3 regions of the Saccharococcus sp. Marseille-Q5394 genome follow, and region 1 is predicted to be linked to each of the others. Evidence: predicted binding sites of a transcription regulator. Region 1 holds the regulator's gene; each other region holds the start of a gene.
What was found. The regulator CtsR, encoded in region 1, represses protease genes until heat stress. The targets are predictions, from matches to a motif close to ATGGTCAATAAAGGTCAAACA.

Region 1 (10,383 bases):
TCCGTCTTGCAGATTGAAGCCGACGTAACGATTCGATTTCAATGTTTCCGCCCCGACGTTGGACGTCATGATGACGACGGTATTACGGAAATCGACTGTGCGACCTTTTGAATCCGTCAATCTTCCATCCTCAAGTACTTGCAGTAGAATATTGAAGACATCAGGATGCGCCTTTTCAATCTCATCAAGCAGGACGACTGAATATGGCTTCCTGCGGACTTTTTCAGTCAATTGACCGCCTTCTTCATAACCGACGTACCCTGGAGGCGAACCGACAAGACGCGACGTCGCATGCTTCTCCATATACTCGGACATATCGATGCGGATCATCGCATCTTCATCCCCGAACATCGCTTCCGCAAGCGCCCTTGCAAGCTCAGTCTTCCCTACACCAGTAGGTCCGAGGAAGATGAATGAGCCGATTGGCCGCTTCGGATCCTTCAATCCTGCACGGGCTCTCCTGATCGCTCGTGAAATTGCTGTTACGGCTTCCTTCTGCCCGATAACGCGTTCATGCAGAAGTTCTTCCATGTTCAACAACTTGGCAGTTTCCGTTTCCGCGATCTTCGCTACTGGAACTCCCGTCCACATTGCGACTACTTCCGCAATGTCGTTCACTGTCACTTCAGATTCCTTTTTCCCTTGCTTCTCTTTCCATTCCGTCTTGGTCTTTTCGAGCTCTTCTTTCATTTTCTGCTCTTTATCGCGGAATGATGCCGCCTTTTCGAATTCCTGGCTTTGCACCGCGGCATTCTTTTCGTGGCGAATCGCTTCAAGTCTTGCTTCAAGCTCCTTCAAATTCGGAGGTGTCGTATATGAACGGAGACGTACTTTCGATCCCGCTTCATCGATCAAGTCAATCGCTTTGTCTGGCAGGAAACGGTCAGAAATGTATCGATCCGACATCTTCGCAGCCGCATCTATTGCTTCATCCGTAATTTTTACACGGTGATGCGCTTCATATCGATCGCGCAAGCCCTTGATGATCAAAATCGTTTCTTCGACAGTCGGTTCATCGACTTGAATCGGTTGGAAACGTCTTTCGAGAGCTGCGTCTTTTTCGATATATTTACGGTATTCATCAAGCGTCGTCGCCCCGATGCATTGTAATTCCCCGCGGGCAAGCGACGGTTTCAGGATGTTGGATGCATCGATCGCCCCTTCAGCTCCTCCAGCGCCAATCAGTGTATGCAATTCATCAATGAATAGAATGATATTGCCAGCCTGACGGATCTCCTCCATCACTTTCTTCATGCGGTCCTCGAACTCGCCGCGGTATTTCGTACCCGCAACGACCGTACCCATATCCAATGTCATGACGCGTTTATCACGCAGGATTTCAGGAACTTCATTATTAACGATTTGAAGCGCAAGCCCTTCCGCAATTGCAGTTTTACCGACACCCGGCTCTCCAATTAGTACAGGGTTGTTCTTCGTACGGCGAGCCAATACTTCGATCACACGTGTGATCTCCTTGCTGCGGCCGATGACCGGGTCAAGCGTCCCTTCACGTGCCACTTCCGTCAAATCGCGAGCAAGGCTGTCGAGTGTCGGTGTAGATGCGGATGATGAAGTGCCTTGATTGCCGACAGAGCTGTCATTGCTTCCGAGCAATTGGAGCACTTGCTGCCTTGCGCGGTTTAAGCTGACTCCCGCATTATTTAATACACGGGCAGCCACGCCTTCCCCTTCACGGATGAGCGCAAGCAAAATATGCTCAGTGCCGATATACGAATGGCCGAGCTTCCTTGATTCATCAACAGAAAGCTCGATGACCTTTTTTGCTCTTGGCGTGTAATGAACAATCGGTCCGACTTCCTTCGATCCGGAACCGACGAGGCTTTCCACCCCTTTTTCAATCGTATCGAAACTGATGTCGATCGCTTCCAATGCTTTCGCAGCGATGCCGCCGCCTTCCCGTATGAGTCCCAATAAAATATGCTCGGTACCGATGGATTCATGTTTCAGTCTGATTGCTTCTTCCTGTGCAAGCTGTAGGACCTTTTGTGCCCGCTGTGTAAAACGATTGAACATCATATTCAATTCCACTCCTTCTATAAGTAACGTCCATCCTGTCCCCACTACCTAAAGTGCGGAATAGGAATTCCTCTTACTCTATTCCTATGGATCAAGAAGCAATCCAATTCCACTAAATTGACTTTGACCATCTTTGACGTAAGTATAATAAAAAGAAAAATCCGTTGCAAAAGTATTGCTCAGTTTTCTTTATTATTTTCATTGGTTTGTTGTTCAGAACGCAGCCGTTCCCTGAAAAGATCGGCTCTGAATATATCTCTTTCCTCCGCTGTCAAATCTGCTTCGGCATATTGCTGAAGGAAACCAGGTTGCATGAAGATCATCAATTCATTCAAGATGGACATATCCACATCTTCAATGATGCCCAGATCGATGCCTAGACGGACATCCGAAAGGCAACGGGCCGCTTCCCCTGATGGCAGGAGTCTTGCATACGAAATGATGCCGAGCGATCGGAAAAGCTTGTTCTCCAAAGCTACTCGTGATTTGGAAAGGAGGAGTTCTCGTGAGCGCCTCTCATGTGCGATAAGCCTAAGCGCAACATTTTTCAAATCGGAAAGGATCTCTTTCTCCGGTTTGCCCAAAGTCGTCTGATTCGAAACCTGATAAATGTTGCCCGGTGCTTCGCTGCCCTCTCCGTAGCTTCCCCGGACGATCATCCCTAGCCTTGCAATTGCCGGAATGATGCGCTCGATCTGCTTTGTAATTGTCAACGCCGGCAAATGCATCATGACGGACGCTCGCATGCCTGTACCTGTGTTTGACGGACAGCTCGTCAAGTAACCGAAATCCTCGTCGAAGGCATAAGGGAGCTTATTTTCCAAATAGTTGTCGACTGAGTCTGCATGATCATATGCATTTTCCAACTGAAAGCCTGGATAGATGCATTGGATGCGGATATGGTCCTCTTCGTTCAACATGATACTCAGCGTCTCGTCTTCGGACAGGATGACCGCGCCGTGTCGCTTCACATCCGTCAATTGTGGACTGACTAAATGCTTCTCAATGAGCACTTGCCTTTCAAGACCGGGAAGCTCCGACATCTTCATATAGGCATACCCTTTTTCGTCGGAAGTAAGCAAGGCAGCCGAAACTTGCGAATCGACTTTCTCCGCCTCATCGGCCGTGAACGCGATCGGGAATCGGAATCCCCTTAAATTCCGGGCCAAGCGGATCCTCGTCGACATGACGATATCCGAGTGCTCCCCATGCGACGTCATCCAGCCTGTAACTGCGCCTTTCATGAATTTATTAATTGACATCGCTGCCATCACCTCCATTGCCGCACTCCGCCAAACGCTCTTTTAGCGCATTCGCTTCGTCCCTCAATGCGGCGGCATCCTCAAATCGTTCCATCTCAATCGCTTCCTGCATTTTCGAACGGATTTCCTCGACCTTTTTCTTCAAGGCGAATCGTTCGTTGAAGGAATCCGGGATTTTTCCTACATGGGTCGTGTGCCCATTATGGAGCTTGCTGAAAACGCGCGGCAGTTGTCCCCTGAACGTGTCATAGCACGTCGGACAGCCGAACTTTCCGATGTCGAGGAATTTTCTGAACGTCAGTTTGCAGTCGGGGCAAATCGGTCCGTCCGGCATGCTGTCCCTTGACTGCTGAAAAGGCTGGATCGATTCACTCCCGCTGAACCAGTGTGAAAGGAATTGCTGAATCGACAACGGTTCCTGACTTGGATCAAAATGAAACACTTGTGTTTGAAACGCACATTTCTCGCATAGATGGCGTTCCGCCGACCCGCCCATTCCCTCCTGGGTAAAAATCACGGAAGCCGGCCGTTCTTTGCAATTGTCGCATAGCATTGTCTGCCACCTCGTATTCGTTGATTTCTAATCAAGCTGTCTGTAGATAAGCGTTTGGAGCATCGCCTGCAAAATCCGTCCCCGGATCATGTCACGTTCAGGCAGTGGGTAATGTAGAGTCGTCCTGTCCACTGCTGCTAGGATGATCCTTGCCTCCCTCTCCGAAACAACTTCTTCATTCAACAGCCTGTAAATGATCCCTTCGGCCATCGTGTATGTCGCGCCTTGTTGGATTCCTTCTAAAATATGTTCAATCAATTCCTTATGCGAATTCGTTTGGACTCGGTAAATCCGGATATAGCCTCCGCCGCCCCGCTTCGATTCGACGGCATAGCCGCGCTCCACGGTAAATCGTGTGTTGATGACATAATTTATTTGCGAAGGCACGCACTGAAATTTTTCTGCCACTTCACTCCGTTTGATTTCAATCGTCCCGCTATCTTCTTTTTCGATAATGGCCTTTAAATATCCTTCAATAATGTCGGAAATGTTTCGCATGATGTCACCTCTTTTCTTCCGGTGATAAGTCATTGACTTTGACTATCTTTGACTTAATTGTACATGAAAATACATTCTGCGTGCAATTGATATGCAAGTTAACGGAGTCTATCCATTTGTACAAACTCTTATTTATACAGGATGGGATATTTAACAATAATCGATACGACTTGGCAGAGAATGTATCGATATTATTGGAATGAAGTAAAGTAAGGACAATTATGAGCTTCCAAAAAAGCATAAAATGTTCGCAATGCTCATAAATCGTTGGGAAAGTCCATAAAGCGTTGCAGAAGCGCATAATTGCTATAAAAGACGCATAAATCGGTAAAATTACTCATAAACGCTCGTAAAGACGCATAAAAGGCAGCCTCCGAAATTCCGGAAGCCGCCTTTATTTTATTCTATTGTACTGTTTTTCATTTCCTTGACCGGCAGGAATAGTTCGCCCGTTTCAAAATAGGTGATTGTTAGATGGTCACCTTCCTGGATGTAAATGGCGAGCGGAACAGCTTCGGTGGAGACGATATAGTTCCGGCCGTCGTCGGCAAGGATTGACACGATTGTAAAGTCGCCGGCGCGTTCCTTGTAGACACGGACAACGTTGACAGACGCTTTTCCTTCCTCGGCATTCGAACTGCCGTCGACTGTGCTACCGCCACGTTGTAGTGCTGTTTTATAAAGTCTTAATGCTTCGTTCGGCGAATTGGCGAAAACGGAAATTTCCGGGTTTGCCGCCGACACGATGAAATAGTTTTGTAGGAAGCCGTTTGAATCCAGAACAGGCGTCAGCCAGCTCGCTTCCCCGTAAAAGTTATAGAGCACCGGCATTTCCCCGGCCCATTTCTTTTCGATGAATTTCTTTTCGATAATTTGAAGAGCACCTTGGGAATCCATATACGACTCTTCCAGATTGCCGGTATAATACGTCGCCTCGCCGGTGCGACCATCCGTCAATGCATAGCCTAACATCGAGTCGACTCCTTCTTTCGGGCTTGTGAAATCGGTGAAGTAATACATATGCCCGTTTTCGTCAAACACCGGGCTAACATTCGATTCCGTCCCTTCGTCCGAAGGAAGCTTCACATCTTTCTTCCCGACAATCGAATTCCAGAATCCGTGGACGTATTTTCCGAAATAACTGTTTTGGAGACTGACTGCCTCAGGTGAAACCGCTCCATCGATGAATTCAGGGACTTGCGAAAGCGGGTATCGGCTCACTTCCCCGGAAGCAGGGTCGACCATGACGATCCCTTGGACATCAAATCCATTTCTTGCTGTAATAAAATGCCCATAGGATCGGATATAATGCGGCTTTCCTTCATCATCGATTTCAAGTTGTACATCCCCGTAAAAGATGAGATCCGGCATCGCCATCCGCATATGGCGTTCTACTTGTTTGTGGAAGAACGATGATGGTGTATACGACATTTCCGTCTTGACGAACTTTGGATTGTCCGCCGAATCGGTCGCGCTCATCGTGAAATATCCTGGAGTAGTCTTTCCGTTTATCCATTTGAAGAAGCCCGAGAATTCGACAGGCGCGATGTAAACGAATTTCCCATCGACTTTTTGGATTTGTAAGTTGCCTAGCTCATAATAGCTCGTATTCGGCACTTGACCGAACGCCTTCTTCATTTTATTCCGGGCGAATTTTGGTGGAACGCTTGCTGGCGTCTTCGTTTCGTCGAACGCCTTGATTTCCACTTGCTGATCCATTTCGACTGCTTTGTATTTTTCATTCGCATTGAAAAGTGGCGCACTTAGGATGAACGCACTTCCCGCCAATGCCGCTAAAAACAGGATTACCTTGGCACTTCTTTCCCTCCCGGTTGAAAGCACGGCGCCCGCTAGAGTAGCGATGAGAGCCAGCGCCCACACCGACGTCCAGTTCCGGTCGAGATTCGTGACGTAATAAAGGCCGAACGTGAGCACCGCCACGGCTGCGACTGTTGCAGAAAGCGCTCCGATCCGATTAAAGGCGGGTTGCCCTTCTGTAGTAGTGGATGTCAACGGCATGATGATCATTGCGGCAACGATGCCAACGACCAATGAAAACAGCAATAAATTTATCATATGAACACTCTCTTCTTTTGAAATTAATCCCCCTCTACTATACGGATGAGAATGGCATACGATTCGTTTTATTGGTGGATTCCATAAAAAAACTATCTGCATCTGTGGAAGCTCCACATTGCAGATAGCCAGTTTTGTACATATTAAAGTGCACGCCTGATTCTTAGAACCTTATACATCCGGTGACCGAAAATCCCCGCGAGAACCGAGAGCAGAATGTCTTTCGGCAGTGGAGGCACCATCCAAAGCCATGCCACCTTATACGTAAATGCGTCCGGCGCAGCGGCCCATAGCTTGTATGCAAAGTACATCCAGTTCGTGCCGATGACATAATTTACGACGAGTCCTACAAGAGCCGCGATGACATAACTGCGCAAACTACCGTTCTTTTCGACAATTTTCCCTACTACGTACGCGACAAGGATGAATGAGACGATGAAGCCGAATGTCGGAAGAAGAATTGCTCCGAAGCCCCCATGGAATTTTGCGAAAACCGGCGCGCCTACCAAGCCGAGCGCCATGTAAACCGTCATGGAAATTGCACCGAGCCGGCTTCCGAGAAGGAGACCCGCCAAGACGGCGAAGAAGGTTTGCAGCGTTATCGGAACCCCACCAACAACGAGGAACGGCACAAAAAATGTAATATTCGCCCCGATCATCATCAATGCCGCAAACATCCCGCAATAGACGAGACTGAGCGCACTCATCCCGCTTTTTGTTTTCACTGTAGCTGTTGTCATAATCCACCTCATAATTTTAGTTATCGTAAATAGAATAAAAGTTAACTCAATTTGTGTCAACCTATATTTATTTTGAGTTAACCAACGAAACTAGACGGCTTGCTTTGGACGCGAGGTGGTCCGCTTTGGACGCAGGAGTGGCTTCTTTGGAAGCAAAGCGGCTTGCTTTGGACGCGGGGTTTCCTTAATTAAAAAAACTGCCACTAAAAGTAGGATTTCTACTTTTGGTGGCAGTCCATAATGACTTATCGTTCTTCGTCTTCACTTTTCGGAAATAAAAAATGGGCAATGATTCCACTTAATATAGCTGCGCCTACTGTTATCCAAACTCTGGAAGTCCCTGGAACTTCCTGAAAGTTTTTATGGAGCATCCACCAGGAAATCCCGGCAACAAGAAGTGCGATCGGAATGGAAAATTTGAAAATCCTCAACGTATTCACCTTCTATTTTAAGTTCATATGCCGATTCTATCATAATTTGACTATTGATGTATCAAACATTTAACGATATGATGTTTTAAATTATTCAAACAACTGCATATTTAATTCTTATCAAGAGAAGCTGAGGGACTGGCCCGTCGAAGCTTCAGCAACCAGCCGGTTACGGTCAGGTGCTAATTCCAGCAGGCCTGTTTCGGCTTGGCAGATGAGAAGGAGCGAGCATTCGCTTGAAAGCCTTCTTTTTTAACGAAGGCTTTTTTATTTTTCATTGCAGTCTAAATTTTTCGTCTTGGTAAGATGAGGTTATGCGTGAGTTTCTGGATTTATGCGTTTTTGAAGACGTTTATGCGTAGATTTTTGGATTTATGCGCGTCTGCTCGCGTTTATGCGTGTCTGTGTGGATTTATGCGTCCGTTTTGCGATTTATGCGTTTTTACAGGCTTGATGACGCAGGTTCGGGACTTCGAATGAAGAAAGGATGATTTCTTATGAGATTGCTTGATCGGTTGAAAGATAACGTACTGGTGGCGGACGGTGCGATGGGGACGTTGCTCTATTCATACGGCATCGACTTCAGTTATGAGGAATTGAACGTCGAGAAGCCTGAAATCATTGAGAAAATCCATCGCGAATATATCGACGCAGGAGCGGATATCATCCAGACAAATACATATGGCGCCAATTCCTTGAAGCTTGCCCGTTATGGAATGGAGAACCGGGTGAAGGAACTCAACGAGGCGGCGATTCGAATTGCGAAGCGCGCTGCGGAACCCGGCAATCAATATGTGCTTGGGACGATCGGAGGACTTCGCGGCATACGGAAAAGCGATGCATCGCTTGCCGAAGTACTGACGATGGTCCGTGAGCAGGCAGACGCCTTGCTTTCAGGCGATCCCGACGGACTATTGCTGGAAACATATTATGACTTTGAAGAGTTATCGACAGTCGTCACCGAGCTGCGGAAACTGACGGATCTACCACTTATTGCGCAAGTCGCAATGGATGAGCCGGGCGTATTGCAAAACGGGATGCATCTGAATGACGCGCTTCATCAGCTGGAAACGCTGGGAGCGGATATCGTCGGTGTCAATTGCCGACTAGGTCCTTTCCATACAATCCAGGCATTTGAAAAAGTGACGATACCGGATCGAGCATTTTTGTCCGCCGCACCAAATGCAAGTTTGCTAGATGTTGAGGATGGTCGAATCGTTTACGCGTCCGAGGCTGATTATTTCGGCCGCGCAGCCGCGCTCCTTCGGAATGAAGGCGTCCGTCTGATTGGCGGGTGCTGCGGAACGACACCGAAGCATATCGCCGCTGCAAAAAAGCACTTGGCAGGACTGCAGCCCGTGACGGAAAAGACCGTCACTCCGCAGAAGCCGATCATTATCCGTGAAGCTGAGCCCGCAGAACACGTGCCGCTTCACATCAAAGCGAAAACGGAACGGACTGTCATTGTGGAACTTGATACACCCCGCCATTTGGAGACAGAACAATATTTCATAGGCGCGAACGAATTGTATGCAGCCGGCGTGGATGCCGTCACATTGGCGGACAATTCCCTCGCCTCCCCTCGCATCAGCAATATGGCGATGGGATCGATGTTGAAACATGAGCATCACGTTCGGCCGCTCGTCCACTTGACGTGCCGCGACCATAACTTGATCGGTCTGCAATCCCATTTGATGGGGCTCGACGCCCTAGGAATCCATGATATCCTTGCCGTCACAGGCGACCCGACAAAGGTTGGCGATTTCCCTGGAGCGACTAGCGTCTATGATGTCTCCAGCATGGAATTGCTGCAGCTCATCAAACAGCTGAACGAAGGGATTTCCTTCACAGGAAAGCCGCTACGTAAAAAAGCGAAGTTCTCGGTCGCAGCGGCTTTCAATCCAAACGTCCGCGTCCTCGACCGTGCTGTGAAGCGGCTCGAGAAGAAAATCGAATGCGGGGCGGATTATTTCATTACACAGCCGGTTTATACGAAAGAGAAGATCGTTGATATACATGAGGCTACAAAGCATTTGGATACGCCGATCTTCATCGGCATCATGCCGCTTACGGGTATACGGAATGCTGAATTCCTACATCACGAAGTGCCGGGCATCAAGCTATCCGAAGAGGTGCTGGAACGGATGGCTGCCTGCGGCGAAGACCGCGAGAAAGCGACCGCGGAAGGCATCGAAATCGCGAAGGAACTGATCGACACGGCAGCGGAGCTTTTCAATGGCATCTACATCATTACACCGTTCCTGCGGTATGACATGTCATTGGAACTGATCACCCATATTAAAGAGTTAGACGCGGAAAAGGAGAGGAAGTTTGTCCATGCCTAAACACCCAATCGAACAACAACTGAAAAACAGAATCCTCATCATAGACGGAGCGATGGGCACAATGCTGCAAGCGGAGGACCTCTCAGAAGACGATTTCGGCGGAGAGGAATATGACGGGTGCAACGAATATCTGAACATTTTACGGCCGGATATTTTGGACCGGATCCACCGTTCCTACTTGGAGGCGGGAGCGGATATCATCTGCACGAACACGTTCGGGGGCACCCCCCTCGTACTGGACGAATTCAGCCTCGGCCATAAGGCTTCTGAAATTAATAAAAAGGCTGTGGAAATCGCGAAAAAGTGTGCAGCCGACTTCTCGACACCAGAGTGGCCGCGTTTCATCGCCGGTGCAATCGGTCCGACAACAAAGACGCTTTCCGTCACAGGGGGCATTACTTTCGATAAGCTTTCCGACGATTTCTACGTCCAAGCAAAAGC
Region 2 (10,383 bases), 750 kb from region 1:
AAAAAAAATATAAATCCTACTACTAGTATATACCCCGCCGCCATTAAATTCAAACTTCTTCATCTAATTTCGAATAGATCGATCAAGTCGACATAGCCTATTGAACCGTATAATAGAACTTCGCCGTCTTTCTCAATGACTGGAATCATCAACATATATTTCTCATGGCTCTCATCGTCGGACTCGATGTCGATGGTTGACCATGTTAATGGATAATCCTCTTGAACGAGCTTCATCATCGATTTTGCTTCATCACATAAATGACAGCCTTTTTTTGTGTAGAATTGAATATGCATGTAGAACACCTCGAATTTCTTTTTCTTTTAGTATAGATGAAAAACAGGTTGTCTACAAAATCAAAGTTACCACGACTTTCCGTGACAGTCTTCTTGTGTGAGAGTGGGTGTATGATCACTTTGCTGGGGTTTATGATCACTCGCCAGGGGTTATGATCACTTGCCGTGAGTTATGATCACTCGCCAGGGTTTATGATCACTCACCGGGGTTTATGATCACTCGCCAGGGTTTATGATCACTCGCCAGGGTTTATGATCACTTGCCAGGGTTTATGATCACTTGCCAGGGTTTATGATCAAAAAAGGTGGAGAAAAACGAATTGTTTTTCTCCAACTTTTGAATTTAAGGACTTATGGACTACCCTTTTTTATTACCAACCACGACCAGCGCCGCCTCCGCCTCCGGAACCGCCTCCGCCGGAGAAGCCGCCACCGCCACCGCCGCCGAAACCTCCACCACCGAAACCGCCGCCTCCGCCAAAGGAGCCAGGGAAGAAGATCATTCCGCCTCTTCCTCTTCGTCTACCTCCCGGACCGCCGCCACCTCCGCGGCCACCACCCATAAAGCGGAAGAGCAGAAAAATGATGATGAAGATGATGATAGGTGAAGGGATGCCGATGCCTGAACCGCCGCCTTGGCCAGCAAGCGTGTTCACTTCGGCCACTTCTCCGTTCCATCCGTACTCCGCAGCAATTTCATTATAGTAAGACTTATATGCATTCATGATTGCCATGTCGGGTTGTTCATCCTTTAGGTATGGCACAGCAACCTCATCCATAATCCTGCCGGCTTTCCCATCAGGCAGTGCACCTTCCAATCCGTAGCCTACGGTCAATTCGAAATGTCGACCCGTATCACTATTTTCCGGATATGGAATTGTCGTGACAAACAATAGGGCGCCATTGTCCTCTCCCTTTTTACCAAGCTCATATTGTCGCAACGCCTTAACGGCAAACTCTTCGGCTGGTTCCGCACCAATCGTGGGCAACGTCAACACCCCAAGCTCAGCACCTGTCGCCTCATTCAACTGTTGACCCAACCGGTTCAGTTCGGCTTTCTGTTCCGCGGAAAGTATGCCCGCATGATCCTGAATATAGTAATCCGAGAAATTCCATGGCGGGACGTCAGCTGCCAACGCCATTGCCGGCATGATCATGATGCTAAGACAAACGGCGATCATGCATCGGAATGCCCTACGGATCACTTGCTGTCATCTCCGAAATCAACTTTCGGTGCTTCATTCGCAGCTGCATCCGCTTTGAAATATTCTTTCTGTTCGAATCCAAATATCGAAGCGACGAGTCTACCTGGAAAACGCTTAGTTTGCCTATTGTAGTCCGCTACGACCGTGTTATAGTCCATTCTTGCGAAACCAATCCGATTTTCTGTTCCGGCAAGCTCATCCATCAATTGTGTAAAGTTCTGATTTGCTTTCAAATCAGGGTAATTTTCCACAACGACGAGCAATCTGCCAAGCGCATTCGAAAGCTCGGTATCAGCAGCCGCCTGCTCCTCCGGTCCTCTCGCTCCTGCAAGTCTCGCCCGTGCATCGGCTATATCAGCGATCACTTCCTTCTCGTGACTAGCATATCCTTTCACAGTGCTCACTAAGTTGGGAATTAAATCGAGCCTGCGCTGCAATTGATTTTCAACTTGTGCATATGATTCATCGACGTTCTCTTCCAAGTTGACGAATTTGTTATAACTCGGCACGAACATGATGCCAAGGATAACAAGAATGACAACAATGATTGCGATTGGCCCCAATATTCTTTTCATCTTTTCACTCTCCATTCGATATAGTTGCAATACCCAAGTGGCATTGCATTCCAAACAAGTAAGAAGCTTTACACTATTTATCGTATGTCGAGCGAAAAGGTTTCAAACATTGAGAAATAAATCAAGTTAAGGATTCCAGATTCACTAGAATGAAGAATGGACTTTGGCAGCAAACGAAAACTGTCAGCGGATGTATGAGAACTTTCCAGTAAAGGACGAGAACTCTTCAGCGTGAAACGAGAACTCGGGTTGCTAACGGGTTAACTTTAGAAGAATAATGGAGCCCCTGTTCAAAAAAAATGGACCTTGAACCAGATAGAATGGGCCCTTGTCTAAAAGAATGGACCTTGAACCGGAATAAATGAGCCCTTGTTGAAAAGAATGGACCTTGAACCGGAATAAATGAGCCCTTGTTGAAAAGAATGGACCCTGAACCGGAATGAATGAGCCCTTATTGAAAAGAATGGGTCCTGAGCCGCAAAGAATGAGCCCTTGCACAATTAATCGTGCCCTCACAACAAATAAGTACAAAAAAACCGACTCAAAAGCAGAGTCGGCTCTTCGTACTTCTATTATTTCTTCGCGTCCAATTCTTTCATGTCGCTGCGTGTGATGATGTGGTCGATTAGACCGTATTCCTTCGCACGTTCAGCTGTCATGAAGTTATCGCGGTCTGTGTCTTTTGCGATTACTTCAACAGGTTGGCCCGTGCGCTCTGCCAAAATTCCGTTCAATTTCTCACGTAGGAAGAGAATGCGTTTTGCAGCGATTTCAATTTCAGTCGCTTGCCCTTGCGCTCCGCCAAGTGGTTGGTGAATCATCACTTCTGCGTTAGGAAGCGCATAACGTTTCCCTTTTGTTCCTGCTGTCAAAAGGAAAGATCCCATAGATGCAGCCATACCGATACAGATTGTTTGGATGTCCGGCTTGATGAATTGCATTGTATCGTAGATCGCCATACCCGCTGTGATACTGCCTCCCGGGCTATTGATGTAAATCGATACGTCTTTCTCTGGATCTTCTGCTTCTAGGAAAAGCAATTGTGCAACAATCGAGTTTGCGACATTGTCGTCGATTGCGCTTCCCAGCATGATAATCCGGTCTTTCAATAAACGGGAGTAGATATCATAAGCACGTTCTCCACGGTTCGTTTGCTCAATAACTGTAGGTATTAAATTCATCTTATTTCCTCCTTATGAATGGGTCAGGATTTTCGTTCTGCTGAAACCAGTTGTTTCAACTGTACTTCTATCATACATATTATGGTCAATAAAGGTCAAATATAACGCTTTTAAATTAGTTGTTGCATTCATACCACTTATTTAGTACAATTAATCTTGTCTGTTACTGACAAGTCCTCGTGGTGCAATGGATAGCACGCAAGCCTCCGAAGCTTGAAATGTGGGTTCGACTCCCGCCGAGGGCATAATAGAGTTGATAAAGAAGCCTGTAAACATGTAGTCATGTTTACGGCTTTTTTTATTGTTCAGCCGTCTCCTATCTTCATAGAGAAACGGCTGTTTTCATATTAATTTTCCTTCTCAACTAGTGCTGTAAGAGTTTCAATTGCTTGTTCTTCATCGACGCCTTCTGCGATCAATGTCACTTCAGCACCTCTCGCTATTGCCAAACTCATGACACCCATGATGCTTTTCGCGTTCACTTGACGTTCATCCCTTTTCAAAAAGACGTCTGACGTGAAGCGATTTGCTTCTTGCACGAAAAGCGCAGCTTGCCGTGCTTGTAATCCTGTCTTCATTTTCACTTCAACCAGTTTTTCTGCCATATTATTCGACTCCTTCCTCATGCGTTATTTACCTTTCTCAACGGCTTACAATTCCTCCGTTGCGAAGATTTTCCGCAATCTCTTCGATTTTCCGAAGACGATGATTCACTCCGGACTTGCTAACCGTGCCACCGCTCACCATTTCTCCAAGCTCTTTTAATGTGACATCTTGATTTTCGATGCGCAGCGACGCGATCTCTTGTAAACGATCAGGCAATTGATCCAGCCCGATTGTGCTCTGGATGAATTTAATATTCTCCACTTGTCGTTGTGCCGCACCGATTGTTTTATTCATATTGGCGGTTTCACAATTGACAAGCCGGTTGACGCTATTCCGCATGTCCCGTATAATCCGGACATCCTCGAATTTCATCAAGGATACGTGCGCACCGATTAATCCTAGGAAATCCGAGATTTTCTCTGCTTCCTTCAAATAGGCAATGAAGCCCTTCTTCCGTTCGATCGATTTTGCATTCAAGTGGAATTTGTTCATCAAATCCACTAATGCTTCGCTATGCTCTTTATAAAAAGAGAAAATCTCTAAATGATAGGAGGAAGTTTCGGGATTGTTTACGGATCCGCCTGCGAGGAACGCTCCACGCAAATAGGATCTTTGGCAGCATTTCTTTTTCACCAATTGCTCAACAATCTCGTTCTTAAATTGAAAGGTTCCTGTCAGTATATACAAGTCTTCCAATAAATGCTTCGCTCCGTCACGGATTCTGCATATGTAGACATTGTTCTTCTTCAGGCGCATTTTTTTTCGGACGAGCAACTCGACTTTATGCGGATACAATCGCTTAATGTTTGAATAAAGTCTTCTTGCGATCGCCGCATTTTCTGTCTGTACGTCGAGGCTCAATTGTTTATTTGAAAACGATAAGGCGCCGTTCATCCTGATAAAGGCGGCGATTTCCGCTTTCACACAGCATTCCTTGGAATCGATTTGCGTCAATTCTTTCTTCACTTCAGATGCAAAAGACATGATTTTCCCCCTCTCTCTCGGCGATGATCAGGTCTCCTCGCTAACGATTGTACCTTCCATATAACCCATGATCCAAGATGCAACTTTACCTGCATCATGTATGATTCTTCCCTCTGCAACAGTCGAAAAGTCCCCTAAGACGATTGTCGGGACGAGCAATTGCAATGCTTCGATGTCATTTTCTACAGGAAGCTGGATATCTGACGGCGCATCCCCGTTAAATAACGTCTGGAAATCCGTCTTGTTCAATAACACTGTGTCAATGAATTGACTGCCTGCATGATCATATAACGCCTTTACATGCTCGGATGCCGTGTATTGGTACGTTTCGCCTTCCTGCGTCGTCAAGTTATTGATGTATACTTTCTTCGCGTTGGATGCAAGGACGGCATTACGGATGTCACTTACAAGTATCGTCGGCAAAATGCTCGTATATAAGCTCCCAGGTCCAAAAATGATCAAGTCCGCCTCTTTGATGACCTCTACCGTTTCCGGCAAAGGTTCGACCTCTTGGGGAGACACATAGACTTTCCGGATTTTGCGTCCATACACCGGGATTTTAGACTCACCGGTTACAATTGTGCCATCATCGAGCTCCGCATGCAAGGTGATCTTTTGGTTTGCAGCTGGCAACACTTTTCCCTTAATATTCAAAACACGACCCATTTTTTCTACAGCGCGTGCAAAATCTCCTGTAATGTCCGTCAGGGCGGCAAGCATGAGGTTGCCTAGGGAGTGCCCTTTCAAATCGTCCGAGTTGGAAAATCGATATTGGAACATTTTCTCAATCAACGGCTCGACATCTGAAAGCGCTGCCATCACTTGACGGATATCTCCGGGCGGCGGGATATTGTATTGATCCAACAGCCTTCCGGAGCTGCCTCCGTCGTCCGCGACCGTAACGATCGCGGTGAGATCGACTGGATAGGCTTTTAATCCCCGAAGCAACGTGGACAATCCGGTCCCGCCGCCAAACACGACAATTTTTTTCTTTTTCCCGGATTGCAACATGGTGTCAACCCTTTCTCTTCTCTACATCCCGATGGGTAATCAACGTCTTGTATTCTTCTTTTAAACGGTTTCCGAAGTATTCCGCCAGCGACACGGACCGATGTTGGCCGCCCGTGCATCCGAAGGCGACGACCACTTGGGATTTTCCTTCATTCTTATATTGAGGAATAATGAATTTGAACAGATCTGTCAATTTTTCGATCAGCACTTGTGTATCATTCCATTTTAACACATACTCATATACTTCTTTCTGTAAACCGGTCAACGGTTTCAGGTCTTCGATGTAATAGGGGTTCGGTAAAAAACGAACGTCAAAGACGACGTCAGCATCAATCGGCATACCATGCTTGAAACCGAAAGAAATGAAGTTCAGGGTAAATGAAGTTTCTCCCGTAGAGGAGAATTCCGACATGATCTTTTCCCTTAACTCACGCGGCTTCAATTTGGATGTGTTGTAGATGGAACGGGCACGGCCTCTCAGTTCAGATAAGAGATTCCGTTCCTTGCGGATGCCTGTGAGCGGCAGTCCGCCTTCTGCAAGTGGATGGGACCTTCTCGTTTCCTTGTACCGCCTGACGAGCGTCTCATCGTCCGCATCCAAGAAGAGCAGCTTTGTGGATACGCCTTCCATTTTCAGCAAGTTATCCAATGCTCCAATCAATGCGTCAAACAGGTCGCCCCCTCGTGTATCCATGACAGCGGCAATCCGCCTCATCTTGTTTTCGGATTTCATCATCAAATCCAGAAAAGTGACGAGCAGCTCAGGAGGCAAATTATCGATGCAATAGAACCCAAGGTCTTCGAAACTCTGCATGGCAACTGTTTTCCCGGCCCCTGACATACCAGTGATGATAACTAATTCGACATCGCTGTTCGGCAATTCATTCTCCATTAATCCTGGTCACCTTCCATTGATTTTTGTATGTGTTCATCCAACAGTTCAAACTCTTCTGTATAATAGAATGTACCATATTGCACGCCCATTTGGGAGACTGCAAATAATAAATTCGTCCGGTCTCCTTCCGCCATCGGAAGCGTCTTCAGGCTTTCGACAGGATGCCATTCGAGCAGGCCTTCCCTGTTCGATTCATAAGGAGTACCTAGTAGATCCCGCGCAACGAACGTGTACAGCATCCATTCGTTCTGCAATTCTTTTGTTTCTTTATCTACGATCATCATTGTGTAGATGCCTTTAATATGCGGTTGGACGGGGGTTGCTCCGGTTTCTTCCTCGAACTCCCGGATAGCTGCGTCGTAAATCGATTCACCCGGATCCATCTTGCCGCCCGGCGCCACGTACCAGTCCCGTCTCGGTTTTTTCAATAAAAGCACTTGGTTGTCTTTTACTACTAATAAATTTGCGATTCTCTGCATGACCATTTCCTCACTTCTATCAATGCGCTAATTCCCATTATACAATGTTTTGAAAGCAAACAACAAAAAAAGAAGACCACCTGCCGTTTGAAGGGCAGATCGTCTTTAAAATGTTGCTATATCAAAAAGGGGGGTCAATTGATATTCTTATCATAACCTTTTTGTATTGCAGGACGGTTACAGGAAGATTAAGGTTAGATTAATGTTGATACAGATCAAGATTTCCGCTACAGGCGGACGCTTTCCGTGGGCGAGCGGTGAGCCTCCTCAGTCGCTGCGCTCCCTGCGGGGTCTCCCCTGTCTCGCTTTCCCACAGGAGTCGCCGCCTTTCGCTTCAATCCACAAATTATATTGTAAAAAAGAGATCCCATACAGGATCCCTTTCCATAATCAAACTTCAGCAGCCATTTTTTCTTCGAGCTCTTCGATGTATTTCTGGCATGCTTGTGCTGCGATACTGCCGTCTCCAGTAGCTGTGACGACTTGGCGAAGCGTTTTTTGGCGGACGTCGCCAGCTGCGTAGATGCCAGGCACTGACGTTTCCATTTCTTCATTCGTTACGATATAGCCGTGATCATCCAAGATGCCTAAGCTTTTGAATGGGGCTGTCAACGGATCCATGCCGATATAGACGAACATGCCTTCCGTATCCATGACCGTTTCAGTGCCGTCCACTGTAGAGACGAGTGTCACTGAGCCGATTTTGCCATCTTTTTCGTTCACTTGCTTGACAGTCGAATTCCAGATGAAGTCGATCTTGTCGTTTGCAAACGCACGGTCTTGAAGGATTTTCTGTGCGCGAAGTTCGTCGCGTCGGTGAATGATCGTCACTTTATTTGCAAAGCGCGTCAAGTATCCACCTTCTTCGACTGCGGAATCACCGCCGCCGATGACGACGATTTCTCTACCTTTAAAGAAGGCTCCGTCACAAACTGCGCAATAGCTGACGCCACGGCCAGTCAGTTCCTTCTCGCCCGGTACGCCCATTTTTCTATACTCGGCGCCTGTTGTAATGATAATGGCTCGAGCTTTATATTCTTTCTTGCCAGCTTTAATGATTTTCACATTGCCTTCATCTATAATTTCGGTTACGTCGCCATAGGCATATTCCGCACCGAAAGCTTTCGCATGTTCAAACATTTTTGTCGAAAGGTCGGGACCGAGGATCGTCTCAAATCCCGGATAGTTCTCAATCTCTTCCGTGTTTGCCATTTGGCCTCCCGGGATGCCGCGCTCCAACATTAACGTCGATAGACTCCCTCTGGACGTGTAAACCGCAGCAGTCATTCCAGCCGGACCTGCACCAATGATGATGACGTCGTATATTTTCTCGGTAGTCATACATTATCCTCCTCCAGTACATATACCACTGTCCAAATCGTATAAGATTCCGTGGAGCCAATCAATATATATGCCTACACGATCATGGGTTGCACTTACACATTGAACTGAGGCAAAAACTCGATCAGCTCGCTGACATATTTCGTTAATGTAGGCACAGATATGCCGTAATTTGTGGCTATGGATTTTTTTGTGACCCCTTTATATCGGGAAGATTGGAACATATAATCTGCTGCTGCCGCCAATGCCGCGGGATTCCTGAATGGATAGGAACGCATGAGACCTACTTCACAAAGAGTAAACCACATTTGAAATAGATGGGTCCCTTGCCGCTCTAACGGCTTATACTTTTCATAAAGCAATTCCGTCGTTTCCAACGCGCGCATGAAGGAGTGATCAAACTCATTTTCCGTCGTGAATTCATAGTCGAGACTGTGCGCCAAAAACAATTGCTCAATGACACTCAGTTTATCGAGATCGATATACGTAGGATGTGAGATAATCTCCTGTTTATGTGCCGATTTCCCTAATAAATAAAACCCTAACAGTCTTTCACTTCTATATTTATTCGTAATTTTGCTTAATAAAAATTCACGGTCCTGTTCATAGGACTCCGGTTTAGCCGACGGATGCACGTCTTTCCATGGTTCAAAGCCGGCCTTGGTCGGATCCAGTTCAACAAGTTTTGCATACGATTCCTTTGCTGCTTGTTCCTGGCCTGAAAAATAAGCGGAATGTGCTAGCCAGAAGTAGAAGCCTGCATCCCCTTCAAAGCCCCGTTTTTGCAAACTTCTCAGCCAACCGTACGCTTCCTTATGCTTGCCGACCAACGCAAATGTAGCCCCTAATTTATAGCGGTGCACAAATTGATAGGGTTTTATTTTCATGAGGAGCTCGAGCATTGCGTCCAAGTCCTCTTTATCTTTCTCATAATAATAAAAGACGGCGAGATTGCACAATGCATGCAGATTCCCTTTGTCTTTATTAAGCACGTCAGATAGCAATTCCTTTGCAGGCTCGATTTTGCCGATATAAAAGTAGGCGAGTGCAAGGTTATTATGAGCGGCCCAAAAATCAGGATAATCGACGATGATCGACTCCAAAATTTCTATTGCCTCTTCAAATCCGCCATCCTCCATCAGTCTTCTTGCTTTCTCCTGAAGAAAATACACTTCACCATCCGGTATTTCCTCTTCACTGAAAAAGCCTTCCTCCTGCTCTGCAAAATCGATGATTTCCATCGAATCATCGGCCAGAGGTCCATCAGGGGCAAGTGCGATATACTTTTCTGCATAAATCTTCGCATCACGAAGAAGACCCAGATGAGCATGGACTTCCGCCAAATAAAAGATGATGTCCTCTTCTTCCGGATCAAGGCCATGCGCTGCCGCCAAAATTTCATACGCTTCTTCAAACATGCCTTCTTCCATGATGAGAATGCCGTATTGCATAAGGATGAGTGGATCATTCGGACTTAGTTCAACAGCCCGTTGCAAGTATCTATGGGCATCATCAAAGCGTTCCCGCTGCATAGCTTTAACGCCTTTCTGATAGTAGAATTCACCGTCAGGGATAAAAGAAATGACTTTCTTATCTATGTTCCTATACTTTTTGTCCAATCAAATTCCTCCGAAAAAAATTAGAAGGAACGCTTTACACGTTCCCCCGATCAATTACGCCTCGGCGTAATTGCGTCCAGATTCTGAATTGCGCTTGCGCAATTAACTCCCTTCAAAATCTGTGACATCCGCCGGAGGCTTAACTTGCCGAAGCAAGTTAAAAACTTGCTTCATTATATCATAACTTCTAG
Region 3 (10,383 bases), 280 kb from region 1:
AACGACGAGCTTCAACTTTCTCTTGTTGCCTAATTCATTCTCACGCCAAATTGCTGCCTGCCCATTTCCTTTTCTGTCCAAGTGGTCAATTTCCGCAACCATTTTTTCTCCTATGATAACGGTCAAGTGATGATTCCCCTTTCAAGATTTTCTTCATCTATAGTACGGCTGCCGTCAAACGGCTCGCCTGTTTCTTCAACTGTCCTATTATAACGGAATTTGAGCGGAATGAAAATGAATCTTCATTCCACAAATATCAGGTGCCTGTGCACCACACATTTATGACAATTCATCTAAATCTATATACATGCATGATAACGTCATTATTATGCCGATACGATCGGATTCTAAATTTATTTTATGCAATTGTAGTGTATTATCTGAATTGTGCGCTGCACAGGCACCCAAACAATTCCGGAACCTTTCCTCAAACCAGCCGTATTAATGGGTATGTCCATCAGCTTAATGAGAGGAGGTTTTTACCGTGGCATTATTGGATACTTATTCCCAATACATAAGAGCGGTGCGCCTGAAGCAGGAAGAAATACCGCATGGCACATTTCCGTTCACCCTTCCCTTCGTCCGGAATTTGCACGAATTGGAGCTTCATCCAAATATCACGTATGTGATTGGTGAAAATGGAATGGGAAAATCGACGTTGCTAGAGGGGATTGCAATTGCATATGGATTCAATCCGGAAGGGGGAACGTTGAATTTCAACTTCTCCAGTTTTGATTCCCACTCGGAGCTCGATGCGTACATTCGCCTCGTAAAGGGGACCGAACGCCCGCGGGATCATTTCTTTTTCCGGGCAGAGACGTTTTACAATATGGCGACGAACATCGAACAGCTTGACCAGGAGCCATACGGACCGAGGATCATCGATTCCTTCGGAGGCACGTCCCTTCACGAACAATCGCATGGGGAATCCTTTTTCGCCGTATTCAGGGAGCGTTTCAGAGGGAACGGGTTGTATATTTTGGATGAACCCGAAGCCGCCCTGTCCCCTCTCCGCCAAATGTCATTGTTAGCGCGGATTAACGAACTCGTCAAGGAAGGGTCCCAGTTTATCATCTCCACCCACTCGCCGATCATCATGGCTCACCCGCACTCCAAAATCGTTCAGATCACGGAAGACGGAATCCATGAAACGACGTTGGAGGAAACGGACCATTACTCCATCATGAAGCAGTTTTTCGACGACCGGGACCGTTTGTTGCACCATCTTTTTCTAGATGAGTAGTGGCGAACAAATAGAAAACGACCGGATTACCAGAATCCGGTCGTTTTCTATTCTACCACTAGACAACCTACCCCCCATAAACACTTTCACATGTCCCTGCAATCGGTTCATAAAAACAATGTAGTTTAAATTGGCCAGTAAAAGGTTGGTTGTACCACGTTGGAGGACAGGGACCAAATGGATTGAAGTACCAAAGGGCGAATTTCGCTGGATGTTGTCTCCAATTTTCCAAGTTCCGTCTTGCTAGTCTTCTTTCAGTTTCTCTCGCTCGTTGATAAAATAAATTCCCCTTTTGAACAGCTTCAAAAGAATAATTTCCTCCTTGCACTTGAAAAATGACGTCATTAATTGTTCTTACATCTCGAAAGTCCAAGCAATCTGCTACAGCGCGGTTCACAATTACATTGCCGACGTATAACATCCCTTGTTGTCCTTCACCCTCGGCTTCGGCTCTCATCATCCTGGCCATTAAATCAACGTCTGTATCTCTGTATTTAACTCTTGGCATCTATTCACCTCAACTATATTGTATGAGAGAAGGCCTGGACTAATGTCATTTTTCACAAAATAAGAATGCAGTCACGAAAGCCGATTCAGTGAACTTCATCTTGCTTATTACTGCTTCAAAGATACGGATTTTCCACCCACGGACCAACCGTCGAAAGTCTCGTCAGCTGCTTCGCCATGTATGCCGGTGTGTAAGGCATGTCGTTTTTCAGCCACCAAATGATGACGCCCAAATAGGCTGATGTAATATAGGCAATCGACATATCCGCCGGCACATTGAATTCGATTTTATCTTCAATCATATACTGCGTCCCTCTCTCTACCAATGTTTCAATGATTTCTCTGACAGACTCGGTGAAGTAGGGTACTTTTTCTTGGACGAGCATGACAGTATAAAAGCGTTTTTGTTCAATCATTTTAGTAAACAACCGAATGAAGATCGGGTGCGGATTATCACTGACGTATTTGAATTCAATCTCTTTCACTTGCACGCTGTTCCTTAAATATTGCAAAGCCTCGTCTAGCATTTGCTCCAGCAATTCATCTTTATCGTAGTAATGCAAGTAGAATGTCGCCCTATTTAAGGTCGACCTTTCGGCAATCTCCCTTACCGAGATCTTTTTATAATCTTTTTCCTCCATAAGCCCCAATAACGCTTCCTCGAACATTGCCCTAGTCCGGATTACTCTTGGATCTGTTTTTGTAGACAATTCATCTCCCCCTGTCGATTAACGATCTATGTCATAGACACTCCCGGTGATTGTGACAACAACTCAACACTTGGTCGCAAAGTGATTATTGTCACAACTTTGAATTCACTTATAATTATATAAGACAACACCGTGTCAATAAAGTAAATTTTTTCATTCCAATGAAAGCGCTTCTAAATGATAAGGGGGTTATTAAAATGATTATGAAGAATGACGTGAAGTGGGATGCGGTAACAGATGTGGTCGTTTTAGGCAGTGGGGGCGCTGCGTTAACAACAGCTATCCTCGCCCATGATCAAGGTGCAGAAGTGGTCATCTTTGAAAAATCAGACCAGATTGGTGGTACGACAGCTTTTTCCGGCGGCATTCCTTGGATTCCGAATAACCGTTATATGAGGGAGCTTGGTTTGGAAGATTCCCATGAAGAAGCGAAAATGTATATTACAAAACTGACGCATGGCAAAGAGCCCGATCCGGAATTGATTGATGTATATATCGAAAATGGTGCAAAGATGATTGACTATCTTCACGAGCATACTCCCGTGAGATTCGCGGTCCCTAAAGGGTATGGCGACTATTATGCAAACTTGCCTGGGGGCAAAAAGGAAGGCCGTTCACTCGACCCCCTTCCGTTTCCTTTGAACGATTTAGGGGAATGGTCAGAGAGAATCAGAAGAAACCCGATCTTCCCTCCATTGACTCTGGAGGAAGGTGGGGCTGCCGATCCGGGAGATATTGATTTCACTATTGTTGCAACTCGGATGGAGAACAACATTACGACAATGGGACGGGCTTTGGCTGGCAGTCTTTTTAAAGCGGTTTTAGATCGCGGCATTCAAACACTCACTTCCACACCTGGAAAGGAACTCGTGATGAATGATGAAGGAGCTGTCATTGGAATCCGGGCAGAAAAAGAGGATGGGACAGACATTTTCATCGGTGCACGAAAAGGCGTCATGATTGCCTCCGGTGGATTTGAATGGAACAAAGAGCTTGTCCGTTCATTCCTAAAAGGGGCGATTACGCACCCGCAATCACCTTCCCACAATGAAGGAGACGGGTTGATCATGGCGATGGAAGCAGGAGCAGCACTAGCCAACATGAGTGAAGCTTGGTGGTCACCGGCATTCGTTGACCCGACCATTGAATACGAAGGAAAAGTTTACAATCAAATCGACTCGCAAGCACGTACAATGGCGAATTCGATACTTGTCAATAAACACGGGAAACGCTTTGTGAATGAAGGCTCAACTTACATGGATCTCCCAAAATCTTTTTACACATACGATCAAAACTCACAATCTTTGCCGAATGAGTCTGGAGTATGGATGGTTTTTGATCAGAAGCTGAAAGACCGCGCGTTGATCGTGACGATGGCACCTGGTGAAAACGCACCGGATTGGGTTGCGCAAGCTGACAGCATTCGGGAGCTCGCTGATAAGATCGGAGTCGAACCGGATCAGCTTGAGGCAACAGTCGAGCGTTTTAATAAACATGCTGTTCACCATGAAGATCCCGATTTCAATCGCGGAACGTTGCACTTTGAAAATTTCGCGACAAGATTCAAAGGTCGTGAAGCGATGATTGGACCCATTGAAAAAGGGCCATTTTACGCATTGCAGGTTCACGCAGGATCGCTCGGCACCAATGGCGGACCGCGTATCAATACACATGGACAAGTCATCAGTTTACGTGGAGAAGTAATTCCAGGACTCTATGCTGCAGGCAACGCGGCGATGGGCATATTAGGCGGCGCATATCCGGGCGCAGGCGGCACAATCGGACCGGCTTTGACATTCGGTTATTTGGCTGGGATGCATATTGGCAGCGCACCTGCGCGTACTATAAGCAGCGAAGAGATTGTTTTAGCATAATAAAGGAGGAATAAGAAAATGCCTAGCGGAACACATACGACAGAATTGGATATCCCGATTGAAAAGGTATGGGATTTTGTAAGTGACATGAACAGGTGGGCACCCCTCGTCCCAGGATATATTGAACATGAGATTTTGAATGACAAGCAATCCACGTGGACGTTTAAAGGCGACATCGGTATTATGCAAAAGACCGTGAAGCTGCAAATCGACATCACGGAATGGAGCGAGCCTTCACTCGTCACATTCGACTTGACGGGATTGAATGAAAACTTCGCGGGCAACGGTTATTTTAAAGCTGCCGCCATCTCGGACTCAAAAACGGAAATGGTCGGGAACTTGGACATCACCGCTAAAGGGGTAATGGGACCGATGGTAAACGCAATCTTGAAATCATTCGTCCCTAAAACAGCAGCAGACTTAACGAAAGCCATTGCAGAGGAAATTACGAGTATAGAGTTGAAGAGAATCTAATACCGGTGCCTTAAAACCGGTGCCTGTGCACCACACATTTATGACAATTCATCAAAAGCTATAAAAATACAGCAAGAAGCCAACCGAATGTTGATACGGTTGGCTTCTTCATTTATTTTATGCAATTGTAGTGTATTTACTGAATAGTGTGATGCACAGGCACCCACACAATTCTCACACAATTACACTATGCTTACGACAATCTCTTCATCCACAACATCAACATGGACTTTTTCAATCTCGTCTTCTTCCAAAATGAGGTCTGTTAATGGGTCTTCGATTTTATCTTGGATGACTCTACGAAGTGGTCGTGCTCCGAAACGTTTGTCGTAGCCGAGCTTCACCAATTCGTGTTTTGCTTCAGGAGTAATGGAAATCGCGATGTCGTTTTCTTCAATCGCTTCTTCTAAATCGACTAGCATCAGGTCGACGATTTCGAGCAGATTGTCTTCTGTCAATTCGTTGAACGACACGATCGCATCGAAACGGTTCAGGAATTCAGGTTTGAAGTAGTCTCCGAGTGACTCCAGCGTGGAGACGGATTCATGTGCGGTTTGATTAAATCCGACACTTACTCTCTTGTCCCCTGTTCCGGCGTTGCTTGTCATAATGATGACCGTGTCTTTGAAGCTCACTGTCCGGCCATGCGAATCCGTCAGTCGGCCGTCTTCCATAATTTGAAGGAACATATGTTGAACGTCCGGGTGCGCTTTTTCGATTTCGTCAAGCAGCAAAATCGAATAAGGTTTGCGACGGACTTGTTCCGTTAATTGGCCCGCTTCTTCATGCCCTACATAACCTGGAGGGGAGCCGATGATCTTGGACACGGCATGTTTCTCCATGTATTCACTCATATCAAGGCGAATTAACGTGTCACGGGAACCGAATAATTCTTCCGCCAACACTTTCGTAATTTCCGTTTTACCGACACCCGTAGGACCGACGAATAGGAACGATCCGATTGGACGAGTCTTCGATTTTAATCCTGCACGGCTTCGACGGATTGCTTTCGCGATTTTATCAACCGCTTCTTGTTGTCCAATTACTTTCGTACGTAGATTTTCTGCAAGGTCGTTCATCTTTGCTTGTTCGGATGCTTGCAGTTTCGTCACAGGAATGCCTGTCTTTTCTTCTACAATTTCCTCGATCTCTTCGACAGTCACTTCGATTAATGATTTTCCGCCTTGTTGGGCTTCTTCTAATCTTTGACGCAACTGAATTTCTTCTTCGCGCAACGCTGCCGCCTTTTCATAGTCTTCCGCTTCTGCAGCTTGTCCTTTTTCCAGGACGACTTCTTCCAACCGTTTTTCGATTGAATCTGCATCTGCAGAAGAGTGTTTAAGATTCAAGCGTGCCCCTACTTCATCCATTAAATCGATTGCCTTGTCCGGCAAGAACCGGTCTTGGATATAGCGTTGTGATAATGTGACAAATGCACGGATCGCTTCATCCGAATAACGCACTTCATGAAACGCTTCATAGCGGTCTTTAATTCCGTTCAAGATGGTAATTGCGTCTTCCATGGAAGGCTCTTTTACGATGATTGGCTGGAAGCGGCGTTCGAGTGCAGCGTCTTTCTCGATTTGACGGTATTCTTTCAGCGTCGTCGCCCCGATGAGCTGCATGCTGCCACGCGCCAATGCTGGTTTCAGGATATTCCCCGCATCCATTTTGGAGCCTTCCGCTGAACCTGCCCCGACGAGAAGATGGATTTCATCAATGAACACGATGACATCTTTCCGATTTTCAATCTCCTCGATCAATTGTTTCATCCGCTCTTCAAATTGACCACGGATTCCGGTGTTCGTCACAAGTGAAGCGACGTCTAACACATAAACTTGTTTGTTCAACAGTTTTGCAGGGACATCGCCTTCATGAATTTTTACTGCAAGCCCTTCTGCAATTGCTGTTTTACCGACACCAGGCTCCCCGATGAGCACCGGATTATTTTTGTTTCGTCTATTTAACGTCTCAATAACACGTTTCACTTCTTGATCGCGGCCGATGACCGGGTCGATTTTACCTTCCTTCGCATCATTCGAAATGTTTTTGCCAAGTTGGTCCAACAAACCGTTACCTTGATTTCCATCGACTTCCCTAACTTGCGTATGAGCTTGAGGGTTCCCATTCGCTTGGAAAAACTGATTTGCATCCTGACCAAAGGATGGCAACTTCATTTGCCCCTGAACTTCTTGGAAACATGTATGACATAAATTTATCTGCATTCGTTGATGATTCACTTGAAGGCGAAAGCTCATTGTCGCTTCGTTCTTACCACAATTTTGACATTTCATAAGCCATTTCCTCCTTTTAGTTCTCATTCGTTTATGTTATCTGACCTTGACTATCTTTGACTTATATCTTTATTATACACTGACCTTCTTTGACTTTCAACATTTTTGTTTGATGTACAAAACACAAAACCGCAAATTTGGACAAGATGACAGCCTTCCCTTTTCCTATAATCAGGTGGAGGGGGATAATCATGAGTACTTATAACAGAAAAGATCCATATGTAGTTTACTTGTTCACTTGCTTTTTATCACAGCTGTTTTTCACATTCATCTTCACGGTGAATTTGTTATACCACGTGCAAGTCGTGAAGCTCGATCCGCTCCAGCTCGTTCTGGTCGGAACCGTCTTGGAGCTGACCGTTTTCCTATTTGAAATTCCGACAGGCGTATTAGCCGACCTGAAAAGCCGAAAGCTTTCACTCATCATCGGTTATTTCTTAATCGGATTCGGATTCATGATGGAAGGGATATTCCCTTTATTCGCCGCTGTCATCTTCTCGCAAATTGCATGGGGCATCGGGTATACGTTTACGAGCGGTGCGCAGCAGGCGTGGATTGCGGATGAAATCGGGGAAGAACGGGCATCGCTCGCATTCATTAGAGGAGCAAAATTCGGGAAGCTTGGCCAAATCATCGCAATTCCGCTTAGCATCCTAACCGGTTATTTCATGATTAACCTACCGATTATCATCGGGGGCATCTGCATGCTTGGACTCGCGATCTACTTACTATTTTTCATGGAAGAGAAAAATTTCAAACCATTGCAGACGGGGAAAAGGGTTTCTACGTTGGATAGCATGAAAGGAAATATGAAGAAAATCGTTGTTTATTCCAAAGCGAGTTTCGTTATGAGAATGCTGCTTCTGATCGCGTTGTTCATCGGCTTGTACAGCGAAGGATTCGACCGTTTATGGATGACGCACTTCATTGACGTATCCGCTTTGGCTTCACTTTCGAATGAAAAACTTGTCCTGTTCATGGGCGGACTTCAATTCATTGTCGTCCTACTTTCCTTTACGGTGCTTCACTTTATTAACCGAAGTTCAATCCATTCGAATTTGAGGCATATTTACATTGCACTATTCATAGGCGCTTCCCTTATTGTCGTTTCACTCATCGGATTCGCATTCTCGGGTCTTGTCGTCAGCCTGCTCGTCTGTTATGTCGTAATCCAAGTGACAAGACAAGTCATGTACCCATTGGAGGACATTTGGTTGAATAAAATCATTCCTGACTCCTCGACACGGGCAACCTTCTTTTCAGTCAAGGGCCAAGTCGATGCCATCGGTCAAATTGGCGGCGGACCGATTATTGGTGTGATCGCGACACGATTCGCGGTGAAAACGGCCATCCTTGTAAGTGCTTGCTTCTTCATGCCCGTATTGCTTTTATACACAGCCGTCATAAAAAGAGACAAAGCGTGAGTCTTTCACACTTTGTCTTTTTCTTTGATTGGCACATAAATTTCCATTGTGATTTTATCATAAATCCAGTCATGGCAACGTTCATCGTAATACTCGAAATCATAGCCTTGCTCATCGACTTCGTATGACGACTGCGGCAGCCAATCCTCCAATATGAATTTCCACGTCCCTTTTATCGCTGGCACAAACCGCTCTACATTTACTGGGGGAATGGTAAACACTGCATACGTCGAAGGTTTGATGCGCAGCTTCGTCAGCCCTTCTGGAAGCTGCGCATCTTCCTCATCGCAATCGACTGCAAATAAATAAGTGAACGTCCGATTCATTTCTCGATCATTCAGATTTACGCAGTACTCCCCATGTTTTTTCGGGGATAGCTTGTCATACAACATCGTTTCAATCGCCTCTTCCGGCGCGATGCGCTGATCCCAGAATGCAGGGGCATCCCTCGTGTAAAACACGTTATCCATCGTACTTTCATAGGTTTTCCCGGCAATCGTAAAGCCTTCCCTCTGCACGATTTTCGGTTGCATGACGATGCCGCCAACTTCCTTTTGACGCAAGTTCAGCAAATCCAATTTAGGTGGCAATGAAGTCGGGCAATGCAGCCGGTATAGACTTGGTGGACTTCCAAAAAACCGTTTAAACGCTTTCGTAAAACCGGAATGGGTTTCAAATCCATAGTCCAAAGCGATTTCAATCACTTTTTTCCCGTTCACCAACTCATATAACGCGTACTGCAACTTCCTTTTCACGACATAATCCATAACGGTATAGCCGATATGCTGATGAAACATCCGATAGAAATGGAAGGGAGAATATCCGGTCGCTTTCGCCAGTTCCTCAGGTTGAATTTCTTCCTTTATATGTTCTTCTATATAGTCGATGACCTTTTGCAATAAATGGATCTGTTGAATTGAAAACGCCCGCCTTTATGATCTGTCTTTTAGTCATGACTTCTTTTTCATTCGTTCCGCCACTTGTCGTGATTGTGGGTTTTCTTCGTTTTGTAGTTGCTCAATGATGTTTGCATAATCCATTTCATTTCGGTTCTGGCTTAATTTATAGGCAGCCTGGGCCTCCTCCACCTTTATCTTGAATCCAACAATGCCTTTCAGTTCACTTTCAAGAAGCTTCGGGGAAAGTGTTTCCCATAACACTGGTTTTTCGCGATGTCCCTCATATTTTACAAGCATCCTCTTCAAGTCTTCTACTAATTCTTCTCTTGGTAGAATGCTCGCCTTCCCGTAAAGATGGACTGATTGGTAATTCCACGTCGGAACATTTTCACTCGAGTACCACGAAGAAGAAACATACGCATGTGGCCCCTGAAACATGACAAGGGCTTCCTCGCACGTTTCAAGCGTCCTCCACTGCGGATTGCCATAAGCCATATGCCCTGTAATATACCAATCATCGTCTTTTTCACGAAACCCGAAAGGCAAATGCGTCGCAATCGGTCTCCCCTTTTTCGTCGTCACAAGCGTTCCAAAGGAATTTCCCTGGATGAACCCCTTGATTTCCTCGACATCAGTAACCTTAAAGTTTTTTGGAATATACATAGAAAAATCCCTCATTTCTCTTGTTAATTATTCCAAATTTCCGTCATTTACACAAGGCATAATTGGTTGGTCGACATCAGTTGGTTGGTGCCTAATTGATTGGTGCCTGTGCGTTAACCAATTATGACTATTCACCAATAATTATATTAATGCAAAAAGAAATCAACCCACTATTGAATCGGTTGATTTCTTCATTTTTTTTATGCAATTGTAGTGTATAGTCTGATTAGTTTGTTGCACAGGCACTGGAACTATTCAGAAAGTATCTATGATGGATTTGCCTTTCTCTCTACTA

Region 2: a site for CtsR is predicted at 3,339-3,359, ahead of clpP (ATP-dependent Clp endopeptidase proteolytic subunit ClpP). Genes of this name have one in related genera too.
Region 3: a site for CtsR is predicted at 7,179-7,199, ahead of OC538_RS13885 (ATP-dependent Clp protease ATP-binding subunit). Genes of this name have one in related genera too.

Annotation. Positions count from the first base shown of each region.
Region 1 is NZ_CAMPPQ010000002.1:366,787-377,169, reverse strand. Features, by position in the region: gene OC538_RS12290 (ATP-dependent Clp protease ATP-binding subunit) at 1-2,037, opposite strand, end outside; gene OC538_RS12285 (protein arginine kinase) at 2,217-3,299, opposite strand; gene OC538_RS12280 (UvrB/UvrC motif-containing protein) at 3,289-3,852, opposite strand; gene OC538_RS12275 (CtsR family transcriptional regulator) at 3,880-4,350, opposite strand; gene OC538_RS12270 (hypothetical protein) at 4,750-6,426, opposite strand; gene OC538_RS12265 (biotin transporter BioY) at 6,570-7,166, opposite strand; gene OC538_RS12260 (histidine kinase) at 7,412-7,597, opposite strand; SAM riboswitch class I at 7,712-7,818, shown strand; gene OC538_RS12255 (bifunctional homocysteine S-methyltransferase/methylenetetrahydrofolate reductase) at 8,095-9,942, shown strand; gene metH (methionine synthase) at 9,935-10,383, shown strand, end outside.
Region 2 is NZ_CAMPPQ010000002.1:1,115,524-1,125,906, reverse strand. Features, by position in the region: gene OC538_RS16305 (glutaredoxin family protein) at 60-296, opposite strand; gene OC538_RS16300 (TPM domain-containing protein) at 668-1,501, opposite strand; gene OC538_RS16295 (LemA family protein) at 1,498-2,076, opposite strand; gene clpP (ATP-dependent Clp endopeptidase proteolytic subunit ClpP) at 2,649-3,257, opposite strand; tRNA gene OC538_RS16285 (tRNA-Arg) at 3,431-3,502, shown strand; gene OC538_RS16280 (HPr family phosphocarrier protein) at 3,605-3,862, opposite strand; gene whiA (DNA-binding protein WhiA) at 3,900-4,847, opposite strand; gene yvcK (uridine diphosphate-N-acetylglucosamine-binding protein YvcK) at 4,875-5,858, opposite strand; gene rapZ (RNase adapter RapZ) at 5,863-6,750, opposite strand; gene OC538_RS16260 (NUDIX domain-containing protein) at 6,750-7,232, opposite strand; gene trxB (thioredoxin-disulfide reductase) at 7,623-8,573, opposite strand; gene OC538_RS16250 (tetratricopeptide repeat protein) at 8,669-10,192, opposite strand.
Region 3 is NZ_CAMPPQ010000002.1:651,388-661,770, reverse strand. Features, by position in the region: gene rlmD (23S rRNA (uracil(1939)-C(5))-methyltransferase RlmD) at 1-102, opposite strand, end outside; gene OC538_RS13910 (AAA family ATPase) at 485-1,243, shown strand; gene OC538_RS13905 (cell wall hydrolase) at 1,311-1,751, opposite strand; gene OC538_RS13900 (TetR/AcrR family transcriptional regulator) at 1,867-2,460, opposite strand; gene OC538_RS13895 (FAD-dependent oxidoreductase) at 2,658-4,334, shown strand; gene OC538_RS13890 (CoxG family protein) at 4,353-4,808, shown strand; gene OC538_RS13885 (ATP-dependent Clp protease ATP-binding subunit) at 4,991-7,102, opposite strand; gene OC538_RS13880 (MFS transporter) at 7,294-8,526, shown strand; gene OC538_RS13875 (AraC family transcriptional regulator) at 8,532-9,425, opposite strand; gene OC538_RS13870 (FMN-binding negative transcriptional regulator) at 9,477-10,088, opposite strand; gene OC538_RS13865 (hypothetical protein) at 10,355-10,383, opposite strand, start outside.